Linked DNA regions of Pseudoxanthobacter soli DSM 19599. The protein of the gene in region 1 interacts with the protein of each later gene in a pairwise test. Links are inferred from orthologs where the notes say so. Each region holds a gene or a part of one and is shown on either strand. Other genes may lie near its edges. The genes, in order: BUF17_RS06190 and BUF17_RS07345.

The links.
Region 2: the proteins of BUF17_RS06190 (region 1) and BUF17_RS07345 interact in binary tests that used the Escherichia coli proteins (3 or more experiments, as listed by UniProt). The link is inferred for Pseudoxanthobacter soli DSM 19599 from one-to-one orthologs.

The regions. Positions count from the first base shown.
Region 1 is NZ_FRXO01000002.1:392,702-397,451, reverse strand. The notes cover bases 1,865-4,750. They hold BUF17_RS06190 (peptidoglycan D,D-transpeptidase FtsI family protein), read right to left. Parts: upstream 4,241-4,750; coding sequence 2,489-4,240; downstream 1,865-2,488. Other genes in these bases: ftsL (cell division protein FtsL), read right to left, coding at 4,251-4,750; BUF17_RS06195 (UDP-N-acetylmuramoyl-L-alanyl-D-glutamate--2,6-diaminopimelate ligase), read right to left, coding at 1,865-2,394. In the rest of the region: BUF17_RS06200 (UDP-N-acetylmuramoylalanyl-D-glutamyl-2,6-diaminopimelate--D-alanyl-D-alanine ligase), read right to left, coding at 1-919; more of BUF17_RS06195, read right to left, coding at 916-1,864. UniProt on the Escherichia coli protein: Essential cell division protein that catalyzes cross-linking of the peptidoglycan cell wall at the division septum. Required for localization of FtsN.
Region 2 is NZ_FRXO01000002.1:661,592-677,605, reverse strand. Bases 6,932-9,926 are described here. They hold BUF17_RS07345 (transglycosylase domain-containing protein), read left to right. Parts: upstream 6,932-8,071; coding sequence 8,072-8,782; downstream 8,783-9,926. Other genes in these bases: BUF17_RS07335 (ribonuclease D), read left to right, coding at 9,480-9,926; rpmF (50S ribosomal protein L32), read left to right, coding at 8,931-9,116; BUF17_RS07350 (hydrogen peroxide-inducible genes activator), read left to right, coding at 6,984-7,952. Also shown: BUF17_RS07385 (2'-deoxycytidine 5'-triphosphate deaminase), read left to right, coding at 1-500; BUF17_RS22860 (DUF5993 family protein), read left to right, coding at 769-924; BUF17_RS07380 (disulfide bond formation protein B), read left to right, coding at 938-1,546; BUF17_RS07375 (secondary thiamine-phosphate synthase enzyme YjbQ), read left to right, coding at 1,637-2,113; BUF17_RS07370 (glycosyltransferase family 2 protein), read left to right, coding at 2,398-4,152; BUF17_RS07365 (polyprenyl synthetase family protein), read right to left, coding at 4,206-5,150; alkylhydroperoxidase, AhpD family, read right to left, coding at 5,275-5,808; BUF17_RS07355 (peroxiredoxin), read right to left, coding at 6,079-6,633; more of BUF17_RS07335, read left to right, coding at 9,927-10,094; LPS export ABC transporter periplasmic protein LptC, read left to right, coding at 10,244-11,119; BUF17_RS07325 (LptA/OstA family protein), read left to right, coding at 11,116-11,847; lptB (LPS export ABC transporter ATP-binding protein), read left to right, coding at 11,958-12,764; rpoN (RNA polymerase factor sigma-54), read left to right, coding at 12,876-14,549; hpf (ribosome hibernation-promoting factor, HPF/YfiA family), read left to right, coding at 15,060-15,638; PTS IIA-like nitrogen regulatory protein PtsN, read left to right, coding at 15,818-16,014. UniProt on the Escherichia coli protein: Peptidoglycan polymerase that catalyzes glycan chain elongation from lipid-linked precursors. May play a role in peptidoglycan assembly during cell division in collaboration with other cell division proteins.

The DNA.
Region 1 (4,750 bases):
GATCGGCGCCGACGGCATCCACCGCTGCCGCGATCGCAAGGCTGTTCATCACAAGATGACGGCCGGGAGCGCCGAGCTCATAGGCGAGCCGCCGGCCGAAGAGCTCGATCTCGACTTCCGAGCGATCCGCTTCGAGACGGACGTCGACGAGACGCACGTCGGCAGCGGCATCGGTACCGAAGCCGACGATCCGCGCGCCGACGGCCCTCGCCGCGGCCGCCAGCCGGTCGAAATGGCGGTTGTCACGGTTGAGGACGGCGGTGCCGCCCGGCTCGAGGCCGAGGAAGATCTCGGCCTTGGCGTCGGCGATGGCCTCTTCGGATGAAAAGAACGCGGCATGTGCGGCGGCGATCGTGGTCACGATCGCGACGTGCGGGCGCACGAGCCTGACCAGCGGCGCGATCTCGCCCGGTGCGCTCATGCCGATCTCGAACACGCCGAAATCGGTGTCGGTCGGCATCCGGGCGAGCGACAGCGGCACGCCCCAGTGGTTGTTGAAGGACGCGGCCGAGGCATGGGTGGAGCCGCAGGCCGAAAGCGCGCGGCGCATCGCCTCCTTGGTGCCGGTCTTGCCGACGCTGCCGGTGATGGCCACGATCTTGGCCGCCGATCGCCGCCGGGCCGCGGCGGCGAGGTCGCGCAAGGCTGCCAGCACGTCCGGCACCACCAGCTTGGTGCCGGCATCGGCGAAGGAAGACAACCGTTCGGCGGCGACCACAGCGATCGATGCGCCGCTCGCAAGCGCTGCGGTGACGTAGTCGTGGCCGTCCAGTCGCTCGCCGGTGATCGCGAAGAACGCGTCCCCTGGCTGCAGGGTGCGCGTATCGATGGAAAGCCCGGTGACGACACCGTCGCCGGCCGGCACCAGCCGGCCGCCGGTGGCATCGACCATGGCGTCAAAGGTCCACAACGCGGTCATCGGGCGGTCTCCGGCGAGGAAGGGGCCGCGTGTGCGGCGAGTGCACGAAGCACCGCTTCATGGTCGGAAAACGGCAACACGGTTCCGCCGACGATCTGGCCGGTTTCGTGGCCCTTGCCGGCGACGACGAGCACATCGTCTGCGCCGAGCATGGCGACGCCGGCGGCGATCGCCTTGTCCCGATCACCGATCTCGATGGCACCGGGCGCGGCCGCCAGGATGGCGCGGCGGATGTCCGCAGGTTCCTCGCTGCGCGGGTTGTCGTCGGTGACGATGACCGTGTCGGCGAGGCGGGACGCGATGGCCCCCATCAGCGGCCGCTTGCCCCGGTCCCGGTCTCCGCCCGCGCCGAACACGACGACCAGACGGCCGGGCGTGATCGGCCGCAGCGTGGTCAGCACGGCTTCGAGGGCATCGGGCTTGTGGGCATAGTCGACGAACACCGGCGCACCTTCGGCCGTGCGGCCGACGAGATCGAGGCGGCCTGGCGCGCCTTCCAGCCCCGCAAGCGCATCGAGCGCAACGGCGGGCGTGATCCCGACAGCGATGGCGAGGCCGGCGGCGGTCAGCGCGTTCGCGATCTGGAAATCGCCGAGAAGGGGCAGGAACGCGGTGTGGACGCCGTCGGCGGATTCGATCGTCAGCCGCTGGCCCGTTCCTTCGGGTGTCGCGGAAACGAGGCGAAGCGTCTCGCCGTTCGCCCCGACGGTGACGAGCGGCAGGCCCCGCTCGCGGGCGGAGGCGACCACCTCGCGGCCGCCCGGCGCGTCGGGGTCGACCACGACGGGCGCGCCTTCCGGCAGCAGTTCGCGGAACAGGCGCAGCTTGGCGGCGAGATAGTCCTCGACCGTCGGATGATAGTCCATGTGGTCGCGGCCGAGATTGGTGAAGGCGGCAGCCGTCAGTTCGACGCCGTCGAGCCGGCGCTGGTCGAGCCCGTGGCTGGAGGCCTCCATCGCCACATGGGTGATGCCCTCGCGGGCAAGCCGGGCGAGATCGGCGTGGAGCGTCACCGGATCCGGCGTCGTCAGGCTGCCGTAGACCTTGGATGCGGCGGTGACGATGCCGAGTGTGCCGAGGCTCGCAGCCGGATGGCCGGCGGCTTCGAAGATCTGGCGGGTAAAGGCGGCGACCGAGGTCTTGCCGGCCGTTCCGGTCACCGCGACGATGGTCTCCGGCTGCGGTGCGTTAAGCCGCGCGGCCATCAGCGCGAGACGGCGACGGGGATCGGCATCGCGCAGCACCGGCACGCCGAGGTCCGGCGGCACCGTCGATTCCAGCCCGACGAGCACGGCCGGCGAGCCGGCCTTCACCGCGGTCGCGGCGAAGGCGGCACCGTCGGCATGCGTGCCCGGCAAGCCGGCGAACAGCACGCCCGGCCCGGCCTTGCGGCTGTCCGCCGTCAGACCCGCGACAGCGACGCCGCCTTCGGCGGGGCTGGAGACGAGATCCGGGGCGAGGTCGGCGAGGCGCATGATGTCGGTCGGCTTTCAGTAAGGTTAACGGCGGCTGTCGGGTCAAACCCGGCTGCGGTTTTTTGGGCCGGCAGCCGGGGCGGTCTTCGTTGGATCAGTCGTTTCCGGCGAGCGTCTTCATTCCGGCCATGGCCCCTGCCTGGGTCATCGGCCCGGAAGCCAGGATCTGCTCGGCCGGCATGTCGACGCCCGGCTGGATGCCGAGCATCGGCATGATGCGGCGCAGGATGTTGGCGGCGAGCGGCACGGCATTGGCGCCGGAGGACCGTCCCGCGCCCGGCGTCTCCGGACGGGGGTCGTCGATGGTGGCCAGCAGCAGATAGCGCGGGTGGTCCATCGGGAACGCCGCCATGAACGAGTTGACGTTCTGGTCCTTGGAGTAGCGCCCGCCGATCACCTTCTCGGCGGTGCCGGTCTTGCCGCCGACGTCGAAGCCCGGGATGTTCGCGCGCCGGCCCGAGCCCTTCTCCGCATTGAGACGGAACAGGTAGCGCATCATGTCGCTGGTATGCGGCTGGACGATTCGAACCGCGATCTTGTCGGCCTCTTCCTTGGTGCGGGGGAAGAAGGTCGGCGGAATGTAGCGGCCGCCGTTCATCAGCGCGGCGCCGGCGGAGGCGGCCTGCATCGGGCTCACGGAAATGCCGTGGCCGAACGCCGTGGTGGCGACGGTGATGTCCTTCCAGCTGCGCGGCACGATCGGTGCGCCCACCTCCGGCAGGTCGGTCTTCAGCTTCTGAAGAAAGCCGAAGCGGCCGAAATATTCCTTCATCGCGCCGCCGCCGATGGAGAGTGCGATGCGGCCGGTGCCGATGTTGGACGAGTAGATGAAGATCTCGGGAACGGTGAGCGGGCGATGCTTGCCGTGGAAATCGTGAATCGCGAAGCGGCCGATCCTCAACGGCACGGAGGCGTCGAACACCGAGTTCACACTGATCTTGCCGACATCGAAGGCCGCGGCGATCGTGAAGGTCTTGAACACCGAGCCGAGTTCGTAAACACCGGCGGTCGCCCGGTTCATCTTGTTCTTTTCGAGCGCCTCGACCGGATCGTTCGAATCGAAGTCCGGGACGGAGCTCATGGCGATCACTTCGCCGGTCTCGACGTCGAGGACGATGCCGATGGCCGCTTCGGCGCGATAGCGCTCGACCGCCTGCACGAGTTCGTCGCGCACCGCGTGCTGGATGCGCAGGTCGATGGAGGTCTTGACCGGCTCGAGATTGCGGGTCTGGGCGAAGCCGAGCGCGTGCAGGTCCGCGAGGCCCTGGCCGTCGACTTCCTTCTCCAAACCCGCGATGCCCTGGTTGTCGACGTTCACGCCGCCGAGGATGTGGGCCGCGACGTTGCCGCCGGGATAGAAGCGCCGGTTCTCCTGAAGGAAGCCGATGCCGGGAATGCCGAGATCGTAGATCTGCCGCTGACGGGCCGGCGAAAGCTCGCGCTTCAGCCAGATGAACCCTGCCTTGGAGGCGAGGCGGTTGCGCGTGGAGGCATCGCCGAGTTCCGGAAGCACGCTCGAAAGCAGCTCCGAGGCCTCGTCGGCGTCCAGCACCTTGCGCGGCTCGGCAAACAGCGACACCGAGCGGATGTCGGTCGCGAGGATTTCGCCGTTGCGGTCGACGATGTCGGGGCGGGCGGCGGCGACGGCATCCTGCGCCGAACGCCAGGCGGTCGCGGCATGGTCCGGCGCCAGCGCGAGCTGGCCCAGCCGACCGACGAACACGACGAACAGCAGCGAAAAGCCGAGCATCGCCAGTCCGATGCGGCCACGGGTGGAGTCCTGCGCGGTCTTGCCGAGGCGCCGGATATTGGGAAGCATGGCGCCGGAGGTCATGGTCAGGCTCATCGCGCGCGCCTCACTCTGTCGCCGACAGCGGATTGCCGCCGTCTTCTTCTTCGGTGTCGTCCTGGGCCGCCGCAGCGGGATCGTTCGGCACGGCGCCGATCGAGCCCGTCACCAGCGCGTCGATGGCGTCGCGGTGGACGGGGGCAGGGTTGGCTGCCATCTGGCCGCCCGCGGTCTGTCCGCCGGACGCGCGCGCCTGGGCACCGTGGCTCGCGCCTTCCGCGGGGATCTCCGGCTCGGGCGGCCGTTCCGGAATGTCGGCGAGCGTGCCGATCTGCTTCGGATCGAGGAACTGGAGGTGCAGCACGTCGCCGTAGCGCATGGCGATGCCCTGCAGCCGCGAGGGCTGGTCGAGCAGCGCCCATTCGGCCTTGAGGTCGGCGATCTTCTCGTGCTCGCGAGCGATCTCGCGCTTCAACTTCGCCAATTGGGAAGCGGCGTGCGCGCTGTCGCGCTTCTCCTCGAACGCGAAGGCGGCGACCACGATGGTGGCGAGCGCGAGAAGGACGC
Region 2 (16,014 bases), 270 kb from region 1 along the record:
CCGTCGACCTTCTCGGCGGCCACGAGCCCGGCGGTCCGATCGGCTACCGCGCCAAGCGCCATACGGGCGTGATCGACATCGACCTTAAGGGCGGCTGCGACCTCTACGACTTCTGGGAGCCGGTCACCACCCGCGGCGAGGCGAGCCTGATCCTCGATCCGGACGAGTTCTATATCCTCGCCTCCTGCGAGGCGGTGCATGTACCGCCAGAGGTTGCCGCCGAGATGGTGCCGATCGATCCGCTGGTCGGCGAATTCCGCGTCCACTATGCCGGCTTCTTCGATCCGGGCTTCGGCCATGCCGCCGCCGGCGGCTCGGGGTCGCGCGCGGTGCTCGAGGTGCGCAGCCACGAGGTGCCGTTCATCATCGATCACGGTCAGGTCGTCGGGCGCCTCGTCTACGAGCGCATGTCGGCCCGCCCGGACGTGCTCTATGGCCAGGATCTCGGGTCGAACTATCAGGCGCAGGGCCTGAAACTCTCCAAGCATTTCCGCGCCTGACGCGCATTCCGGCGGGCCGCCCTGCCATCCCGGCCTGCCCCAGCGCCCCGCAAGCGGTTTTGTCGCAGCCGCCGACGGCCGCAGTTCCTTCGCTCCGCATGTTTTTCCGTCTGGCCAGACTGCCTGCCGGAGCGAGAATCCTTTAGGATTCCGCACTCTGGCGGCAAGGGCGTCGAACGGCGCCCGGAGCAGCCGGGGCGCCAGGGCACACCGGGCGGGCAGCATCATTTAAGCATCATTTAAAGAGACGGGCTGGGGAGAATTCGACATGATGAGTCTGCCGTTCTTCGCGCAGGCGGCGGCGCTGCTCTGCGTCTGGGCGGGGCGAAGAAACGCCGCCTTCGCGCTTCTGGTGCTGTCGCTGATCGTGACGCTCGTGCTGTTCCGCCTGCACGCGACCGATCCCCTCGCGATCGTGCTTTGAGGAGCGCCGAACGATGTCGCCGTCCCTGTCTCGCACCCTGAACATCCTCGGTCTTCTCGCCGTCGGCGCCGTCCTGCTGATCGGCTTCGCCGCGCAGCTTCTCAACGGCGAACTGCCGTGCCCGCTCTGCCTGCTGCAGCGCAGCGCCTTCGCGGCGGTCATGGTCGGGCTCGCGCTCAACGTGCGGTTCGGCCCGCGCCCCAGCCACTATGGCATCGTCATCCTCTCGGCGCTCGTCGGCGCCGCCATCTCCACGCGGCAGACGCTGCTGCATATCGTGCCCGGCACCGGCACGTTCGGCGATGCGATCCTCGGGCTGCATTTCTACACGTGGGCGCTGGTGCTTTTTATGGCCATCGTGCTTGGCAGCGCTGCTATGCTGCTGTTCGATCGACAGTTCGCGCCGATTCCCGCGGGGGCGAAGATGGGCCTTCTCGGTGTCGTGGCGCTGGTGCTGGCGTTCGCGATGTCGTTCGGCAACGGCGTGTCGACCGTCCTGGAGTGCGCCGGAGGCCTGTGCCCCGACAATCCCGAGGGCTACATCCTGCTTCAGGGCGCGAGCCCTTCGGATGCGACGCCTCCGCCGGCTGCCGCGACGGCCCCGGCCCCGGGCGGAGGCTGACAGCCTCGCCCAACCTGAAGACGAAGGCGATGCCCCGGACGACAGCGCGGCAAGACGCTGCGTCCCGGCATCGGTTGATGGAGGAACGCAATGGCTTCGACCGTCGATGACAAACCAAGCATCAAGACCGTCTTCGGTCCCGGGCTCGCGAGCCGGCAGGCCATTGCCCGCGTGGAGGTGCCGACCACCGGGCGCGGCATGGTCGATATCTCCGGCCTCGTCGATCGGTGGCTGACCTCCGTCCAGGCCGTCGAAGGCCTGCTGACGGTGTTCCTGCGCCACACCTCCGCATCGCTCGCCGTGCAGGAGAATGCAGACCCGAGCGCGAGCGCCGACCTGATGGACGCCTATGACCGCCTGGTCCCGATGGACTGGAACTGGCGCCACTCTCTGGATGGCCCCGCCGACATGGCGGCCCACGTCAAGTCGGCGCTGACGGGTGTGAACCTCGCGATTCCCGTGGTGCATGGCCGCGCCGATCTCGGCACCTGGCAGGGCATCTTCGTTGTCGAACATCGCCTTGAAGGGCATCGCCGCGACGTCACGCTGCATTATCTCGGCACCTGAGGGGCACGTCCGAGGATCGTGCCTGCGGCGTCCGGCAACGTTTGCGCTTTTCTGCCGTTTCCGCTGCAAGCCGATTGCCAACGCAACCTGAAATATCCACACTGATAGGTGGTATCGGGTCGTGAGCGATTGTGCGGGCTGAAGCCCGTCCGTCGGTCCGCGACGACCGGGGATGGGGAATCGGCCGGGATGATGCGGTCCGCCGCCTGAAGGCGGTGGCCACGCCCGGGGGGCGTGGGGCGTTCGTCTTGGGGCGGGACGGTCGGATATCGACGGCCGAGTTGATGGCGGCGGTTCTCGGCCTGCCCATGATCGCCGAAGCGGCGCTCGATGAGGCGCTGCGCACCCTCGACGGCCGCGGAATGCCGGCGACCGGCGAGATCCCGCTGATCGAGATCGGCCACGGGCCGGAGGGTCCCATGGTCGCGGTCGCGGTCACGGCGAAGACCGCCGGCCGGCTCGCCGTGCTGCTCGGCCGCAACCCCAGCCTGCGCCGTCGCATCCGGCTGGTCGATCCGGAGGCACTTGCGGCGGCTTTCGCCCGCATCCGCTCGCAGAAGGGACGATGTCCGGCGCGAGCCAACCTGCGCCGTGTCGCGATTCGCGATGTCGACGACATGCTGGCCGGCCTTGTCGCGGCGTCGGGCGACCGGCTGGCCCGTCGGGCGGCGACGAGGGGGCAGGTCATGCTCCTCGCGCTGTTATCGGCCGCCGTCCTCGCCGGTGTCGCCCTGGCGCCCCGCGTGGTGTTCGACCTCGCCAACATCGCGATGTGCATCGGCTTTCTCGCCCAGGCCGCGCTGCGCGAGACGGCGCGGCGCCTTCTCGCGAAGGGCGGGTTCCAGCCGCCAATGCGGCCGCGCGATGAGTGCGCACCCGGTGCCCTTCCGCCGGAAAAGCTGCCGGTCTACACCGTGCTCGTGCCGCTGCGCGACGAGGCGGCCGTCGTCTCTCGTCTGCTCCTGCACATCTCGGCGCTGCGTTATCCGCGCGACCGGCTCGATATCAAGCTCCTGGTCGAGGACGACGACATCGCCACGCTCCATGCACTCGCCCGCCGCAAGCTCGGGCCGCCGTTCGAGATCGTGATGGTCCCGCGCTGCGGCCCGCTCACCAAGCCGAAGGCGCTCGGTGTCGGCCTCGTCCACGCCCGCGGGGAACTGGTGACGGTGTTCGATGCCGAAGACCGGCCGGACCGCAACCAACTGCTCGATGCGGCGGCGGCGTTCGCCGCAGGCGGGCCTCGCCTCGGTTGCGTGCAGGCCCGGCTCTCCATCGACCATGGCGGCGATGCCTGGATCACCGGCCTGTTCGCCATCGAATATGCCATGCTGTTCGATGGCGTTTTGCCGCTGCTTGCCCACGCCGATCTGCCGTTCCTGCTCGGCGGCACATCGAACCACTTCCGGCTGTCGGTGCTGCGCCGGCTCGGCGGCTGGGATGCGTGGAACGTGACGGAGGATGCAGACCTGGCGGTGCGCATCGCCCATGCGGGCTATCGCTCGACGGTGATCGCCTCCACCACCTACGAAGAGGCGCCATTGACCCTGCGGGCGTGGCTGCGGCAGCGCGGCCGCTGGCAGAAGGGCTGGCTGCAGACCTGGATGGTGCACATGCGCACGCCGGTCGGGCTGTGGCGGGCGCTCGGCGCGCGGGGGTTCCTCGCGCTGCAGATCCAGTTCTTCGGCGGCCTCTTCGCCAACGCGGTGCTGCCGCTCTGGCTGGTTCTCGCAGGGCTCACACTCATGGGCAGGCCCGTCGCCGGGCCGGACGGCTCGTTCCGCGGCGATATCGGCTTCACTCTGGCGATCGCGGCGCTGCTGCTCGGCTATGCCACCGCGGTTTCGCTTGCCGTCGCCGTGCTGAAGGCCCGCCCGATCGGCGTCTCGCCACGGCTGCTGTTCAGCTGGCCGATCTACACGCTGCTGCTGTCGCTCTCGATGCTGCGCGCGACGTGGGAATGGCTTCGCAGGCCCCATCACTGGGCGAAAACCGCGCACGGACTCGCGCGGCGCCCGGTGCGCCCGCCCCGGCTTTAGCGCCTATCCCTGTCGTTCGGATCGACCGATCTGACGATCCGGACAGGACGCCTTCAGGAGCGCCGATCAGCGACGAAGCGGGCCGCTTCGCGGAGCATCTCCGCGGCCGGGCCGAACGGCGCGAGCAGGCCCTCCGCTTCCGCGACGAGGTCGGCGAGGCAGCTGCGTGCCCACGCGGCGCCGTGGAGCGCGACCAGCGTGGCCTTGCCCCGGTCGGCATCCTTGCCGGTGCGCTTGCCGACGTCCTCGGCCGCGGCGTCGACATCGAGCAGGTCGTCCGCGAGCTGGAAGGCAAGGCCGATGACGTCGCCGAAGCGCGACAGCCGCGCCCGGTCTGCGTCGGCCGCGCCGCCGAGCACTGCGCCCATCGCACAGGCGGCGGTGATCAGGGCCCCGGTTTTCATCGACTGGATGCGGCGCACCGTTTCCTCGTTGGGGGCGGCGTGCTCGGCCGCGAGATCGAGCATCTGTCCGCCCACCATGCCGGCGGGGCCGCCCGCGCGCGCCAGGATGCCGACGAGGCAGATGCGGGCAGCCGGGTCCGGGTGGGTCGCGGGATCGGACAGGATCTCGAAGGCGAGGGTGAGAAGCGCGTCGCCGGCAAGGATCGCCGTGGCGTCGTCGAAGGCGCGATGGACCGTCGGCTGCCCGCGACGCAGGTCGTCGTCGTCCATCGCCGGCAGGTCGTCGTGGATCAGGCTGTAGCAGTGCAGCGCCTCGATGGCCGCGGCGGCCTCGACCGCGCCGTCGGGCGGCACCGCGCCGCCGCCGGACAGGCGCGCGCATTCGATCACGAGGAACGGCCGGAAGCGCTTGCCGCCGCCGAGCGTGCCGTGGCGCATCGCAGCGGCGAGCCGGTCGGGGATGTCGGCCGCCGAGAGTCGTTCCGCCAGGCGGCGCTCCACGGTGTCGGCGATCTCGGCAAGCCGGTCGAGCAGCGCCGCGCGGTCAGCGGTGGGAGAGGGGCCGGGCTGCGCCGTCTTGCCGTTCTGCGCCATGGTCCGGTCATCCTCGCTCACGCCACGCTGCGTGTGATCGGATGGCGTCTCTTCGGCCCGGGGTCAAGCCCCGGACCGGATCGGGCAGCGAAGTTCCCGCCGTGCGGCGGAGACCGCAGCCGGCTCAGGCAGCCAGCGCCTCGGCGGCCTCGACGGCGATCGCGGCCGATTCGATGATCGAGGCGTAGCGCACCGCCGTCTGGATGTGGTCGGTCGACATGCCGTGCTTGGCGAGCACCGCCTCATGGGCGTCGATGCACATGCCGCAGCCGTTGATGGCGGAGACGGCGAGCGACCACAGTTCGAAGTCGATCTTCTCGACGCCCGGATTGGCGATGATGTTCATGCGCAGCTTGGCGGGCAGGGTGCCGTACTGCTTGTTCGAGGCGAGGTGCACGAAGCGGTAATAGACGTTGTTCATGCCCATGATCGTCGCCGCCGCCTTCGCCGCATTGAGCGCAGCCGGGCTGAGGTGCGCCGCGGCCTCGCCGATCAGGGCGTCGCGCACGACCGGATTGCGGGACGCGATGCCGCAGGCGACGAACAGGCCGTATTTCTGCTGGGGCGTCAGCGTCTCGTCGCCGGACATCGTCGACAGGTTCAGCCGCACGTCCTTGGCGAAATCGGGAATCTTGTCCTTCAGGGCATCGATCGACATGGAAGCTCTCCTGCACGGGCCGGCGGCGATGCGCGGGCGGCCGCGATGACGCACGCCGGTGCGTCGGCTCGTCCGGACCGGCGGGCGACGGGTTCGCCCGGTGGCGGAAGGCCGGCCGGCTCATGAAACGGCGGCGGGCCTCAAAAGCCCCGCGCCGCCAAGGAAAAGCCGCGGCGGATCCGTCGCGGCTCGTCGTCGTTCGTCCGATAGCGTGGCCGGACCGCCGGCAGCGCGGCCGGGAAACCGGCCGCGGCCTGCGGTCCGAAGGCCTCAGGCGACCTTCAGCACCTCGCCGCCGACCGGGCGGTTGCAGGCGCAGAGCTCGTCGGTCTGCAGAGCGTCGAGCACGCGCAGCGTGTCCTTCGGGTTGCGGCCGACATTGAGGTTGTTCACGTAGACGTGCTGGATCTCGCCGAACGGATCGACCACGAAGGTGGCGCGGTAGGCGACGCCATCGGGCGAGCGCACGCCGAGGCCGTCGACCAGCGAGCCGTTGGTGTCGCCGAACTGCCAGATCGGCAGCTTGTCGAGGTCCTTGTGGTCGCGACGCCAGGCGAGCTTCACGAACTCGTTGTCGGTCGAGCCGCCGAGCACCACCGCGTCACGATCCTCGAACTCCTTGGCGAGCGCCGCGAACTCCGCGATCTCGGTCGGGCACACGAAGGTGAAGTCCTTCGGGTAGAAGAAGATGACCTTCCACTTGCCCGGGAAGCTCGCCTCGGTGATCGTCTCGAAGGCGGACTCGCCGTTTTCCTCGTGGTGGTTGAAGCCCGGCTTCACGCCGGCAACGCTGAACGACGGAAGCTTTTCGCCGATTCCGAGCATCGGTGTTCTCCTGCGAGTAAATGCACGGCGGGCCTACCGCCGCTCGATGAGGGGCGCGCATCCGCGATTGGGAATTCGGAATGCACGGCGGCGGCGGGCCGGGAGGGGCCTGCGCGCCGTCTGGAACCGTTTCAAGCACACGCGGCTTCATCGGTCAAAGTCATAATTCCGAATTGTGTGATCGATAAAAGCGATGCGATAGTGGGGCAGACCAGCGACCCCGCCATTCCGGCGGCCTCTGGGGCATGGAACGCCGTGCGGGGTTCCATGCTTTTGATATCGATCAATTTTCCGCATGCCGTCCGTCACCGGGGTGCGACAATCCGCACCTGCGAGCGCGTCCGAGGCCCATGTCCGCCCTGCCCACCATCCGCCAGATGCAATATTTCGTCGCGCTCGCTGAGCATCGCTCGTTCAGCCGTGCGGCCGAGATCTGCCACGTCACCCAGTCCACCCTGTCGGCGGCGATCCGCGCGTTCGAGGAGGTGATGGAGGCCGACCTCGTCGACCGGTCGAGCCGGGTCGTCGCGCTGACCGCGGCGGGCGAGGCCGTGCTGCAGCGGGTGCGGGGCATCCTGGCCGATACGGAGGCGCTGGTCGGCCTCGCCCGGCCGGCGGGGGCGCCGCTGTCGGGCAAGATGCGTCTCGGGGTGATCCCGTCCATCGCGCCGTTCCTGCTGCCCCGGGCCCTGCCGTCGCTGCGGGAGGCCTATCCCGCGCTCAAGCTGCATCTGCGCGAGGATCTGACGCGCGGGCTGATCGAGGACCTGCGCGAGGGCCGGCTCGACGTCATCCTGATCGCCTTTCCCTATGCGGCCGACAATCTGGAGATCGAGCCGCTCGGGGAGGATCGGTTCTTCTTCGTCAGTGCGCGCGAGCACCCGCTGGCGCGGCGCGGCGCCGTCCGGCCCGCCGATCTCGGCGACGAGCCGCTGCTCCTCCTGGAGGATGGCCACTGCCTGCGCCAGCACGTGCTCTCGGCGGTCGGCGACGGCGTGCTTCGCGAACAGCAGGACATCCGTGCCTCCAGCCTGACGACGCTGGTCCAGATGGTCGACAACGGCCTCGGCGTCACCCTCCTGCCGAAGGTCGCGATCGAAGGCGGCGTCACCGCCGGCACGGATCTGTCCATCGTGCCTTACGACGATCCGCGCGCGGCGCGCACGCTGGCGCTGGCCTGGCGCCGGCGCTCGAGCCGCAGCGAAGAGTTCCGGGCACTCGCCCGCCATCTCTCGGGCTTCGTCGGTCCGCATGCCTCTTCCGCCGCGCAGCCCCCGGCGCGCCGTCCCGCCGCCGTGACCGTCGCGAGGGCGTCATGACGGCCGGCTGGGGTGCGGGCGAGGACGCGGGGCCACCGGCGGGCGACCATCGAACGGCGGAGGCCGCTGTGCCACCGGGCCGGGATGCGGCGGCGGAGCCCGGCGAAGCGGCCGGCGTGGTGCCTGCGGCGGTGCCGTCGCGGTCGGGCCGGCGACGGGTCTGGGCGATGCGGGCGCTCAAGGCCCTCGGCGTGGTCGTGCTCGCCCCATTCGTGCTCACGCTGGTCTACTGGGTGGTGCCGCCAGTCTCCACGCTCATGCTGGCGCGCTGGGTGACATTCCAGCCGGTGACGAGGGACTGGGTTTCGTTCGACGAGATCGCGCCGGCCGCCGTGCGCGCGGTGGTCGTGTCGGAGGATGCGCGGCTCTGCCTCCACTATGGCGTCGATACCGTCGAGTTCGACAAGGTGGTGGACGCCTACATGGACGGCCGCCGCACGCGCGGCGCCAGCACCATCCCGATGCAGGTCGCCAAGAACCTGTTTCTCTGGCCGGGCCGCGACGTGATCCGCAAGGGGCTCGAAATCCCGCTGGCGCTGTGGATCGATCTCGTGCTGCCGAAGCGGCGGATCGTCGAGATCTACATGAACATCGCCGAATGGGGGCCGGACGGCGAGTTCGGCATCCAGGCGGGCGCAGAGCGTGCCTTCGGCAAGGACGCCGCGAAGCTCACCGCGCGCCAGGGTGCGCTGATGGCGGCGGTGCTGCCGAACCCGATCCGGCGCGATGCCGGCAAGCCGTCCCGCACGGTGTCCTCGCGGGCGGCGACCGTCGCCAGCCTCGCCGCACGCTCCGGCGGCACGCTCGGGTGCCTGTTTCCCGACGGCTGACGTCTGTCGGGATCGGTGGCGCAAAGCCACTGGTCAAGTGCGAGAGATGTCTGTATAAGGCCGCCACATTCCCATAAGGGCTGTGGACGCGACGCGCCGTTGCGACGACGAACGGCGGACGGTGCGTGTCGACACCGGAGAGACGACGATGGCAGTTCCGAAGAGAAAAACCTCGCGCATGAAGCGCGGTTTCCGCCGTTCCGCCGACGCGCTGAAGGCCCCGACCTATGTCGAAGACAAGGACTCGGGCGAACTGCGCCGTCCGCATCATATCGATCTGAAGACCGGCATGTATCGCGGTCGCCAGATCCTGACGCCGAAGGCTGAAGCCTGAGGCTCTGATCGGCCCGCGTGACCGCTCTGCGGTCCCGGTCCGGCGGATTTCAGCAAAAAGCGCGTTCGGATCGGCTTCCGGACGCGCTTTTTGTCGTTGTGCAGTGCCGTCCCCGTTTTTCGGGCCGTGCTTCGGAAAGGCACCTCCGCCGGTCCTAAGCCGCCTTACGTTCCTGTGGAGCGGGTTCACGAGCGGTGTGCCGATCCAGTTTGCTCGGCCGATCCAGTTTGCTCGAAGGGCCATGGTCCCGGGCGTTCGGTCTTGCGGCCAGCGCCCATGGCCGCCATCTCTCCCCGCGGTCGTCTTGAAGACGCCGTTCTTTTGGGGCGTCGTCCCGGCGCTTCCGTATCGATCGAGGTGCCGATGACGTTCCGCCTTCACCGCGGCGACCTGCCGGATCTGTCGAACTACGGCTCGTCCGTCGCCATCGACACCGAGACGCTGGGGCTCAATCCCCATCGGGACCGGCTGTGCGTGGTGCAGCTTTCGCCGGGCGACGGCACGGCGGACATCGTGCAGATCGCGCGCGGCCAGCGCGAGGCGCCGAATCTCACGCGCCTGCTCGCCGATCCGTCGGTGACCAAGATTTTCCATTTCGCCCGTTTCGATCTCGCCATCCTCTATGAGACCTTCCGGGTGATGGCGACGCCGGTGTTCTGCACCAAGATCGCCTCGCGGCTGGTGCGCACCTATACCGACCGGCATGGCCTGAAGGATCTGGCGCGCGAGCTGATCGGCGTCGACCTTTCGAAGCAGCAGCAGAGCTCGGACTGGGCCGCCGAGACGCTGAGCGACGCCCAGGTGGCCTACGCGGCCTCCGACGTGCTCTATCTCCATGCGCTCAAGGCCAAGCTGGAAACCATGCTGGCGCGCGAGGATCGTGCCGATCTCGCCCGTGCCTGCTACGAGTTCCTGCCGGCGCGCGTCCGGCTCGACCTTGCCGGGTGGCCGGAAGTCGATATCCTTGCACATTCTTGATGCGTCGGCTGGCAGCGGGCGCGCGATCTGAATTGTAGCGGGGATAAACAGGGGAGGGCCGCGCCCGAGGAAGACTGTCGGGCAGGCCGATCGGGGCGGATGTCGTCGAGCAAGCGTTAGCGGGCATGAGAAGCAGCGAGAGATCCAGGATGCCGGCCGGTAGCGGATCGGGGCCGCGTGTGGATGTCCGGGACAGGGGTGTCCCCGGCGTCGACGATGTCGCCTACCCGGACGACACGGTGCGCGGGCCGCGCCAGCGGTCCGTCGGCTCCAGCACGGATGCGAGCCGTGCGCGGGCGCGCGCCGCCGCGGTCGGCCACAGCCGGCGCGTGCGGCTCCTGCGCATCGCCTTGCCGGTGATCGCTGTCGTGATCCTCCTTGTGTTCGGCGGTATCACGCTCGTGCGCTCCTTGGTTCCGGGCCTCGACATCAGCGCGCTGTCGCTCTCGTCCGAAGGCATCGTGATGGAGCATCCGCGGCTCTCGGGCCACGGGCCGGACCGCTCTTACGAGATCACCGCCGACCAGGCCATCCAGAGCCTCACCGATCCGAATCGGATCGATCTCGTGAAGATTTCCGCCGTCATCACCATGCGGGACGGCAAGGTCGTGAACGTGTCCGCCGACAAGGGCATCTTCGACAACGGCAAGGAAATCCTCAAGCTCCGGGACAATATCCGCTTCAAGTCCACGGCCGGCGAGGACGGCGTGATGTCGAGCGCCGACATCGACCTGAAATCCGGCGACATGACCACGGAAACGCCGCTTCAGATCAAGTCGCAGACGTTTTCGATCAAGGCGGGCGGCGGCGAGAGCGCCAAGAACGGCGACAGCCTGATGTTCCGCGGCGGCGTCCACGTCACCATCGACGGCAAGGCTGAATCGAAGCCGTCCGCATCGAAGCCGTCGGATATGGCACCCGGCGCGGCGGTCTCGCCTTCCGAGCCGGCTCCGGGTACCGTCCCCGCTACCAGTCCAGCCGTGGCCCCGTCCCCGGGCGCCCCTTCAACGGAGAGCCGTCCATGACCGCCATGCTCCCCATGATCGCCGCACGGCGGTTCGCATCCCGCGCGCCTTTCTCCGGCCGCGTCCGCTCGACCGCCGGCGCATGGGGTCTCGCCGCGGTGCTCGCGCTGGCGCTGGCAGGGCCCGCCGAGGCACAGACCACGCCGGCGCCTGCGGCAACCGGCGACGGAGCCGGCGGAAGCGAAACGCCGTTCAGCGGTTTCGGCGGCGGCGGCAAGGGGCCGATCGCCATCGAATCGAACGAACTTGAGGTTCACGACAAGCAGGGCATCGCGATCTTCACCGGCAACGTCATCGCCAAGCAGGCGGAAAGCACGCTGCAGGCCGAGAAGCTCGTCGTCCATTATGTCCAGGGCGGCCAGCCGGCCGCGGGCGGCGCCGCACCGGCGGCCGCGCCCGCCGCTGCCCCTGCGGCTTCCGGCCAGGCGATGAGCGGCGCCGGCGGCCAGCAGATCGAGAAGCTGGAGGCGACCGGGAAGGTGCTCCTGACCGACAAGGACCAGACCGCCTCCGGCGACGCGGCCGTCTACGAGGCGAAGTCCGATACCATGGTGATGACGGGCAACGTCGTCCTCACCCAGAACGGCAACGTGGTGAAGGGCAACCGGCTCGTGGTCAATCTCACGACCGGCGAGGCGAAGGTTTTCGCCAACAAGCGCGTTCAGATGTTGCTGGTGCCGAGCCAGGCGCCGGCGGCCCCCGGCGCTCCGGCCCCGAAGAGCAACTGACGTCGCTGGCCGGCCGCCCGGCCGGCCGCGCGCCGACCCATAGCAGGCCCGTTCGCCGGCGCGCGTTCCGCTGCGCCAGCGTTTGAGGCCCATCAGGAGACCGCTGCCGCATGTCGGTTACCCCCATCCCCTCCCCGGCCGCCGCGCGTGCCTATCCGGCCGACGGCGACGCGAGTCAGATCGGGCACCACGCCGACAGCGAACTCGTCGTCAGTGGCATCGCCAAGAGCTACCGCCGCCGCGCGGTGGTGCGCGACGTCAGCCTGTCGGTGCGGCGGGGCGAGGCGGTCGGGCTGCTCGGCCCCAACGGCGCCGGCAAGACCACGGTGTTCTACATGATCACCGGGCTGATCCGGCCGGACCACGGCGCCATTACCCTCGACGGCTTCGACATCACGCGGATGCCGATGTATCGCCGCGCGCGTCTCGGCATCGGCTACCTGCCCCAGGAGGCTTCGATCTTCCGCGGCCTGTCGGTGGAGGAGAACATCCGCTCCGTGCTGGAAGTGGTCGAGCCCGACCGCAGGCAGCGCGAGCAGGACCTCGAAACCCTCCTCGCCGAGTTCGGCGTGGCGCATCTGCGCAACCAGCCGGCGACCGCGCTCTCGGGCGGCGAGCGGCGGCGCGTCGAGATCGCGCGGGCGCTCGCCACCCGGCCGTCGTTCATGCTGCTCGACGAGCCGTTCGCGGGCATCGATCCGATCGCGGTCGGCGACATCCAGATGCTCGTGCGGCACCTGACCGGCCGCGGCATCGGTGTGCTGATCACCGACCACAATGTCCGCGAGACGCTCGGGCTGATCGACCGCGCCTACATCATCGCCAGCGGCCAAGTGCTGACCGAAGGCCTCCCGGTGGACATCGTCGCCAACCAGGATGTGCGCCGTCTCTATCTCGGGGAACAATTTACGCTTTGAGCGCGGCCAAAGCCGCTGTAACACCTAAGAGAAGAGTTTCTTACGCAAGAAACGGACCAATCCGCAGCGGACAACCGCATCGGCGCAGCAGCGAGGGCGTTCTAGCCAGTCATGGCCCTTTCCCCGAAGCTGGAATTCCGGCAGACGCAGTCCCTGGTCATGACGCCGCAGCTGATGCAGGCCATCAAGCTGCTGCAGCTGTCGAATCTCGACCTCGTTGCCTTCGTGGAGGCCGAGATCGAGCGCAATCCGCTTCTGGAGCGCGAAGACGACACGCCGGATGTCGTCGATTCCGTTTCCGGTCCGAACGATTCAGCCTTCGACCGTCCGGATGGCGATGGCGGCGACCGCCACGTGACCGGCGATGGGCTTGCATCCCATGATTTCGAAGCCGGTGAGTTCTCGGACAGCGCGGCCGTCGGCGCGGACGGACGTTCGGAGGAGGGCGGCGAAACGGCAGGTGCCGCCCACGGGCTCGACCGCGATCTCGACATCGTGCCCGGCCTTGAGGCATCCGACGGCGCCGGGCTGGACCTGCCGCTCGGCGATCTCTTTCCCGACGACGTGCCGCTCGTGCCCGCGTTCGAGCCAAATCTCGACGGGCTCGACCCGTCGCGCCTTGCAGGCGACGCCTGGACGAGTTCCGGCGGCGGCGGCGAAGCCGGGCTTGAGGCGTTCGCGACCGTCGAGTCCACGTTGCGCGACCACCTGTCCCAGCAACTCACGCTCGCCATCCCCGAACCCTCGCGCCGCCTGATCGGACAGGTGCTGATCGATGCCATCGACGAGGCCGGCTACCTGAGGGCCGATCCCGCCCAGGTCGCAGAGCAGCTCGGCACCGGGCTCGACGACGTGATGGCCGTGCTCGCGATCATCCAGAGCTTCGATCCGACCGGCGTCGGCGCCCGCACGCTCGCCGAGTGTCTGGCCCTGCAGCTCCTCGAACGCGACCGGTTCGATCCGGCGATGCGCACCCTCGTCGACCATCTCGATCTCGTCGCCCGGCAGGACCGGGCGCAGCTACGGCGGCTGTGCAAGGTCGATGACGAGGATCTATCCGGGATGCTGGCAGAGCTTCGCGCACTCGACCCGAAGCCCGGGCTCGCCTTCGCACCGAGCGATGCGGTGCAGACCGTGGTGCCGGACGTGCTGGTGCGCCCGACGGCCGATGGCGGATTCCGCATCGAGCTCAACAGCGACACCCTGCCGAGGGTGCTGGTCAACCGCACCTATTACAGCGCCATCGTCCGCTCCTCGCAGGATCCGGCGGAGCGGACCTACCTGTCGGACTGCCTGCAGACCGCCAACTGGCTGGTGAAGAGCCTGGACCAGCGCGCCAAGACGGTGCTGAAGGTGGCGACCGAGATCGTGCGCCAGCAGGATGCGTTCTTCCGCAAGGGCGTGGCCTTTCTTCGCCCGCTCAACCTGAAGATCGTCGCCGACGAGATCGGCATGCACGAATCGACGGTGAGCCGCGTGACCGCCAACAAGTACATGGCGACCACCCGAGGCATCTTCGAGTTGAAGTATTTCTTCACCTCGGCGATTGCTTCCGCCGACGGTGGCGATGCTCATTCGGCCGAGGCGGTTCGCCACCATATCCGTCAGATGATCGATGCCGAGGACCCGTCTGCGGTGCTGTCCGATGACACGATCGTGCAGCGGTTGCGGGACGCGGGCATTGACATTGCCCGCCGCACCGTCGCCAAATACCGTGAATCGATGCGGATTCCGTCGTCAGTCGATCGACGGCGGGAGAAGCGCGCCACGGCGAGAAGCGCGTGAAAGACGGGAGGCTGTCGAACCCGATTCCAGTTCGAATGGACGATTCGTGCGCGGTTCGCGCGCGCTGAAGGCGTCCTCCATGCGCGCCGATCGACACGAAACGAGCGCGCAAACGGGCGTCTGAAGGCGCGCACGCGAACAGGCACCGCCCCGACGGGTAGGGCGATGTTAACGAATGGACGTTGACTTGATGCTATCCCCCGCTTAGAACGCCGCCTCGATTGCGACGATCCGCTGCGGGACGCTCGCCGTGACGGCGAACGTACGGAAGGCAGCCTCCGGCAATTATGGTCTGGCAATTGTGTCAAGACTATCGCAGGCGGCGGGCCTTGAAGGATGAACAACGATCCGCGCGGCCGGTGCGAGAGGCACCGCAGCCTGCGGACCTCCGGCCGGAGAGGCCGGCGACTGTAGGTTCGGCCTCGGCAGGGATGCGCAAGCACCCGGACGGCCGGCGGACACGGCGGTCGATCAGACCGCAGGCATGGATCGGAGCGATCAGGAGAGCCGATGACGCTGCGCGTTTCGGGAAAGAACATCGATATCGGCGAGGCCCTGCGCAGCCGTATCGAGGACCGGATCGAGGAGATCGTCCGGAAATATTTCGATGGCGGCTATGACGGTCACACCACCGTCGAGCCCGAGGGCACCGCCTTCCGGACGGAATGTTCCCTTCATCTCGACACGGGCATCGTGCTGAAGACCAGCGCGCTGGCCCATGACGCCTATCAGAGCTTCGATGCGGCCGCGGATCGCATCGAGCGGCGGCTGAGCCGCTACAAGAGCCGGCTTCGCGGCCGGACCGACCACGGGCGCAACGGCGCGGACGACGCCGCAGCGGCCTACGTGCTGGCCGCCCCCGACGAGGAAGAGGACGTTCCCGTCGATTACAGCCCGCTGGTGGTGGCTGAAACCGCGACCCGGGTGAAGACCATGACCGTCGGCATGGCGGTTCTGGAACTCGACCTGACGGAAGCGCCGGTGATCGTGTTCCGCAACGCCGCCCACGGCGGCGTGAACGTCGTCTTCCGCCGCCAGGACGGCAATGTCGGCTGGATCGATCCGACGCTGTCGGGAACGGGCGCTTGAAAGCGCGCGCGGCTGTCGCACCTGGCCGGAACAGCGCGGTGGCGTCCTGGTTGGGTCGCTTCGCAGGGGCGGCCGGGTTTGAAGTCCGCACGGCCGCGAGCCGGGCGGAAGGGGCACGCAGCGATGCGGGCCGGTTCGGCCCGACGCCATTCCGGCCTCGGGCGGAAGGAGTTTATCCGATGGATTTGAGCGATCTTCTAGGCGTCGAGGCGGTGTTGCCCTCGCTCAAGGCGAGCAGCAAGAAGCAGGCGATCCAAGAGCTTGCCGAGCGCGCCGCGACGCTGACCGGGCTGCCGGCGCGCGAGATCTTCGATACGCTCCTCCAGCGCGAGCGGCTCGGATCGACCGGCGTCGGCCACGGCGTCGCCATTCCCCA